Teredinibacter turnerae T7901: one gene and its partner. The protein of the gene in region 2 interacts with the protein of the main gene of each other region in a pairwise test. Links are inferred from orthologs where the notes say so. Each region holds a gene or a part of one and is shown on either strand. Other genes may lie near its edges. The genes, in order: TERTU_RS01750 and ndk.

Region 1 (3,312 bases), 2.5 Mb from region 2 along the record:
GGCGAACCTTTGAGGCTCAAGCTTCGAGGGTGACGCCTATGTTGGCTGCTTCATCGCTACGAATGGCGAAAAGCGTGCCCCGACATTTTATTTGCATGGGGCCTTTGCCGCCACTGCGATGCAGGACTTTCACTTGCTCGCCGGGCTTAAGGCCCAAGGCGCCACACTGACGAATGAGTGCTTGGTTGTCGCCGTGTAAAAAATTAATGGTGGCAATCTTGCCGGTGGTCAATTGGTTTAGAGTGGTCGACATAATGACAAATACTACCTGTTGGCAAAGTAAGCGAATGTCCGGGGACGGTTGCGATAACGCAGATTGCTAAGTTCGTGCCGAAAATGGTTACCAATTAATAATAATTCTTATTATCGGTTGTTTGTTGACGCCTATCAAGAGAAAAGGGGATAAATCTTCGGGCTTTTACTGTTTCTGATTTAGAGCATGCACTGAATGTGTGGCTATTTATATCACTTGCACAAAACACGTGCGCAGTCTTGGGAAGATAATTGTTGGCTTTACGACATTAAAGTCATCCGCATGCAAAAAACTTCACAAAAACTTCACCCAGCGCTTCTCCGTCGAAAAGTAAGTAGTTACTTATACTGTGAGCCAGTACCTGCTTGCGTATGTCTTGGCGTGTTGAAATACGAGTGTATGTTTAAAATGCGGTGTATGCGGGCGACTTTGATATAGGTCTTTGCCTATTGGCATCTAAATAGGTATAAAACCTGCTCTTGCGATTGACTGCGGGGTGCAGATGAATTTGGTGCCAGTGTCCGCAATTTAAAGTAAGCGCCCCTGTTGGGGTGGAACATCACAATAATGAGACCGACAAGCGCAGAGGAAGTATTGATGAAGACTGATGTATTGACTCTAGCTGCAGTAATTTTTGTTGTAGGACTTATCGCAAGTGGGCTGGGGATTATTGGCGGTTCTGAAGCGGAAGCTGAAGATCTACCGCCTGCCGATCTCCATCAAGGAATAGTGGTCGAGCGCTAGCGCGCGCATTTCACCACTCAGGTTCGCCTCGCCTATTGCAGAGAGTGAAGCTTTGCCGCGCAATCATTGTGTGGCCGGATCGATAGACCCTTGAGTACCTGTTTGCGAGTGCCGCTTCCAGGTGGGCACTCAAGGGTTTTTAGCGTTCAGATGCGCTTAAAGCGTTTCGGTTTCAAGATTCTGTTGCCAAACACCCGGTGATGAAAGGCAAGTTTTCAAGCTAATCCCACAGTTTACTTACACGCTCAACCACTGGCGATCTGTCGCCACCGCATCCAGCGGAATATCCCAGTTGTCTACGAGCAGCGAATCCACTTCTTGCAGATGGTGCGCGAGCCCAACCAGCTTCGGCCGTAAATGGTTGCAGGCAAATGTGCGGTCGTAGAAGCCTCCACCCATGCCAAGCCGGTTGCCCCATTTATCGAACCCTACCAGGGGCATCAACACCAGATCCAGGCAGTCACCGGGCACATCAGCGTATTTGGGGAGAGGCTCAGGAATCTGAAACCTGTTGCGCCACATTTTTGCTCCGGCAGGCGCTATGCGAAACCGCAAGCGATCGCGCTGAACTACAGGCAGATACACTTGTTTGCCAAGCTTTCGCGCTGTGCGGGCAATAAGGTGAGGGGATATCTCGCCGTCGTTGGCGATATACACAGCGATGTTTTTGGCGGAACGAAAGGTGTGCTGGTGCAGAATTTGAGAGTAGATCGCCACTGCAGCCTGTTGCTGCTGGCTTGATGTCAGAGCGCGCCGTGCCTTGCGAAGCTGACTGCGCAGGAGATGCTTATTCATTGGGTTGGAGCCCCGGGAATGCCGCTGTCGACGTTACCTTGAACACCGACGGTTCAAGGGGGAGGATACTGCCATGCATTAGGCTTTCCGTCTCGCGGACATGCACACCAACACGGACGAGTAACCTCCGGGGTTACACTTATCGGCTCAGGGATTTTGCCAACTGGCGAGCACCCCAGGAGTTAAGAAAGTATATCACTGGATATTTTACGCACCAGTCTTGACATTTTTTGAAGCCGATATTGAGCGGAATTAGTCGTGCTATCCGTCCAGCGCGGAGTCGAGTTTTCCTAACAAGCGTTCGAGCGCAACAGACTGTTTTTGATCCGCCTGTTCGCCAATTTTGTTCAGGTCGTAACAGAGGTTTAGCGCAGCCATTATGGCAATGCGTTCTAAGCCAATAACATTTCCGGTACTGCGGATAACGCGCATGCGCGCATCCAGCTCTTTTGCAGCTCGCTGCAAAGACTCCCTCTCACTGGGGGGGCACGCAATTTGATAATTTTTATCGAGAATGGTGACTGTTACCGATTGCGGCTCACTGCTCATGGACATCTCCGTTGAATGCGCTGAAGCTGGTCAACTCTAGGCCTCCATGTTGCGCAAACGTTCAATCATGGCTTCAACACGGGTGCGCGCGAGCTGATTTTTTTCGATCAGCCGGCTCCGTTCCTGTTGCCACTCGCTTTTTTCGGCGCGCAGGCTTGCGTTCTCCTGTTGCAGTCGTGTGCAAAGGTTGATGAGCTTATCCAGCTTGTGTTCAACCTCGTTGATGAGTTTATCGGTCATTTTTCGCGAGCGCTTCGGGTGTTGGATATAATGGCCGCCGCTACGGCGGAGAACAGATTGCAGGTTTGGATAATTAGCTCCAATTCGGTGTTCGCGGTGACCAAAAAGTTCCTCGAGTCAGTAACAATTAATCTGGCTCATGAGTTTTCACTCCGAAATGCCAGCGCTGAACACCCGTTTCAACAACCTGTAAGCGGCCAATGTTAATGCCAATTCTAGAAAAGTATAGTGCTTTATTGTCAGCCTTGAGATGATCGGCCACACAGCCTGCGATACACTTGAATAACGACTTCCATTTAAACGACGATCATGACAGAACTTTACGAATTTCATTTCCTCAACGACCAACTATTCAATCTCGGCAGCGTAAACTCGGTAGCCGAGTTACAAGGCATGTTGTGCGGTCGTTTGTGTGCGGGCGAAAGGCTTGAGGCAGCGCAGTGGAACACCCTGGCGCTGGAGTTTATGGACCTTGAACATTTGGCGCTTGCGGAGGAACATTCGGCACTGCTGGCGTTGATTCTAGAGCGCACACAGGCGCTGCTGGATGACCAACAGCTGGGGTTTACCCCGCTTCTACCTGCAGATGAGACCAGCCTGGACAATCGCGCCCGCGAGCTCGGCGCCTGGTGTGAGGGGTTTCTGCACGGCTTGGGGCAGGCTATTGGGCAGTCGGGCTTGTCGGCTGATACCGGCTTGTCGGACGATGTCAAAGACTCGCTGCGCGACCT
Region 2 (3,023 bases):
TGGCAAGGGAAAAGTCCACACGGCTGCGCAGCGCCTTGTTAAACTTTTTATCCGCCTCTTCCGCTTCGCCATTCAGCTGGTGGATCATCGCCAACCCCAGATAACCCTCGGCAGATTTTGGGTCCATCTCCAGCGCTTTAGTAAACGAACGCTGCGCACCTTCGCGGTTGTTTTGCTGCAGGTAAGACATTCCTAGCTTTACGTTGGCTTCCACTGCCTGTTGCTTGTTCACTCTGCGCTCCGGGTTTTCCATCGTGGTAACACACCCGCCGAGGCACAGGATCAAAACGACATATGTCACCCTTTTAACCAGCGTCAGCACAGGTTGGCTGACACGGCTCACAAACAGGGAATTGCCAGGCATAGCCCAATATCTCCGCACTTTATTGTTGTTTATTGCACCATTTTCACAGGAATGATGTCGTTTCCTGTAGCGAGTAAAGCGGCCTGATCCAGCTTGTAACGCTGACTGCGCTTAGTCCTGTCGTTAACCTGACCTGCCAGCTGACCACAGGCTGCGTCAATGTCGTCGCCGCGCGTGGTGCGCACCGTTGCGGTATAACCCGCATCAATCAATATCTGCTGAAAACGGCGCAACGCGTTATTACTCACCTTTTTATAGTTAGATAACCCGAACGGGTTAAAAGGTATGAGGTTAATTTTAACCGGCACATCTTTCAACAGTTCGACCAATTCATGCGCGTGTTCTATGCGGTCGTTCACTTGATCGATTAATGTGTATTCGATGGTAATTTTACGGTGCGCATCCGGAAGCCCTTCAATATAGCGCTTGGCAGAAGCAAGCAATTGCGCAATCGGGTATTTTTTGTTGATCGGTACCAACTGGTTTCGCAGCTCATCGTTCGGCGCGTGCAGGGAAATTGCCAGGCATGCATCGGTGTATTTGCCCAGTCGATCCAGCTGCGGCACCACACCCGATGTACTCAACGTAACGCGACGCTTGGATATGCCGTAGCAGTTGTCATGCATCATCAGGTGCATTGCTTCAACGACGTTCTCGAAGTTGAGCAACGGCTCGCCCATGCCCATGAGTACCACGTTAGTGACTTTTCGGTCTCCTCGTGCCCCGCCCTCTTGGAGCTGGCCAAAGGATTTCGCCGCGATCCAGACTTGCCCGATGATTTCATCAGACGTGAGATCGCGGTTAAAACCTTGTTTGCCCGTTGCACAGAAGCTGCAATCCAGGGAGCAACCGACCTGAGACGACACACACAGGGTGCCGCGCTCACCATCCGGAATAAATACCGTTTCGATCGCGTTGCCGCCACCCACGCGTATAAGAAACTTGCGCGTGCCGTCGGTAGAGTCCCACTGCTCTATCACTTCAGGAATGCGCACTTCCGCGATGTCGGCTAAACGCTCACGGAGCGCCTTGCTGATATTGGTCATTTGCGCGAAATCGGTAACACCCAGCTGATGCACCCATTTCAACACCTGAGTTGCGCGAAACTTCTTCTCGCCCAGAGATTCAAAAAACGCTTCCAGACGCCCTTGAGACATACCGAGAAGGTTTACCTTGGCCGCATCGCCAACGATTTCAACAGCGTCAACTGCGCTCACATCTGAACTCACTAATCAATCAACCTCAAGTTAACGGGAGAAAATTTCCGCCGCATCAAAAAAGTACGCTATCTCCCTTGCTGCCGATTCAGTACTGTCGGAACCATGGACAGCATTTTCGCTCAGAGAATCCGCAAAATCTTTACGAATGGTACCTTCTGCAGCATTTTCCGGATTGGTGGCACCCATAATTTCACGGTTGAGTGCCACGGCATTTTCACCTTCCAGCACCTGAATAAGAACCGGCCCGCTGGTCATAAACTCCACCAGCTCTCCAAAAAACGGTCGCGCTTTGTGCTCCTCGTAGAAGCCACCGGCACGGTCATCGTCTAATTGAGTCATTTTAGCGGCCACAATCTTCAGGCCGGCTTTCTCAAAACGACTATAAATATCACCAATCACGTTTTTCTTTACAGCATTCGGCTTAACAATCGACAATGTTTTTTCAATAGCCATCAACAATATACTCCTTGCTCTGGTCCATATTCTTTGGGGGTTAGCGCTGCGGATCGGGCGGCACGCCTAAGCGGCCCCATACCGTTGCGCATGCAAATCGCAAAACAGGCGATTATACGTGGATTGCGATCAAAAAAGCAGCCAACGTGCCAAGTATCTTTCGCGATACATTTTTCTTCTTGAGTGAACCCAGGGTATATGGCTAGAGTCTCATCTTCTAAACCCAACACAGTGCCAGCCCATTTATGCCATACATCGCAGGACGCCTCCTCAAAATCACCTTAGCTATCATTGCCTTTGTCCTCCTTTGTGCATTAGCACTTGCCCTATTCCTGCTTAGCAGCAACGCAAATTTTTTAAAACCAAAGCTGGAGAAAGCTCTGGCGGAGCAAGGGGTTTTCACCGAAATTCTTGGCGACCTCAACTGGTCTGTGTACCCCGTAGCCGGGGTAAAATCCGGCGAAATCCAGCTCTTTCCTTCCGCAGCACGTGTAGATACCGAAAAACTCGCCAGCATCGACAGCTTTAATCTGCAGCTCGATCTCCTAGCGCTTATCAGAGAGCGAGAATTACGCATCAATGCCGTCTTTGTTCAACACCCTAAAGTGGACCTCCATATTGGCAAAAACGGCGAGAGTAACTGGCAACCAGTACTCGATGCTTTCGCTCGCGACTCAGACACAGACACAGACACAGAGGGTGGTGAACCTGCCAAGCGTGCGCCAGCGGAGCCAGAAAAGGCCAGCGACAACTCGAACGCAAGCGATACTCAAATCGCAATAGAACGGATTAAGATCAGCGACTTCGAGCTCAGCTATACCAACGCTGTCAACAACAGCAACATTAAGTTGCGACAAACCGATGTACAGCTTGATGCGGTCAACCTCAATGGCCAGCCAATGCAAATTGCACTTAACAGCGAGCTGACATTTGCGCCCTATCCACCGATTCGAATCGGGTTTGAATCGACAATCACACAAACTGGC

What was found.
Region 1: the proteins of ndk (region 2) and TERTU_RS01750 interact in binary tests that used the Escherichia coli proteins (3 or more experiments, as listed by UniProt). The link is inferred for Teredinibacter turnerae T7901 from one-to-one orthologs.

Annotation. Positions count from the first base shown.
Region 1 is NC_012997.1:416,381-419,692, forward strand. Bases 14-2,999 are described here. They hold TERTU_RS01750 (5-formyltetrahydrofolate cyclo-ligase), read right to left. Parts: upstream 1,793-2,999; coding sequence 1,235-1,792; downstream 14-1,234. Other genes in these bases: feoB (ferrous iron transport protein B), read right to left, coding at 14-20; TERTU_RS01745 (FeoA family protein), read right to left, coding at 17-253; TERTU_RS21935 (hypothetical protein), read left to right, coding at 821-997; TERTU_RS01755 (cell division protein ZapA), read right to left, coding at 2,054-2,341; TERTU_RS01760 (TIGR02449 family protein), read right to left, coding at 2,378-2,581. In the rest of the region: more of feoB, read right to left, coding at 1-13; more of TERTU_RS01765, read left to right, coding at 3,000-3,312. UniProt on the Escherichia coli protein: Involved in the removal of 5-formyltetrahydrofolate.
Region 2 is NC_012997.1:2,906,888-2,909,910, forward strand. Bases 325-3,021 are described here. They hold ndk (nucleoside-diphosphate kinase), read right to left. Parts: upstream 2,038-3,021; coding sequence 1,612-2,037; downstream 325-1,611. Other genes in these bases: pilW (type IV pilus biogenesis/stability protein PilW), read right to left, coding at 325-364; rlmN (dual-specificity RNA methyltransferase RlmN), read right to left, coding at 394-1,593; TERTU_RS11650 (AsmA family protein), read left to right, coding at 2,283-3,021. In the rest of the region: more of pilW, read right to left, coding at 1-324; more of TERTU_RS11650, read left to right, coding at 3,022-3,023. UniProt on the Escherichia coli protein: Major role in the synthesis of nucleoside triphosphates other than ATP. The ATP gamma phosphate is transferred to the NDP beta phosphate via a ping-pong mechanism, using a phosphorylated active-site intermediate.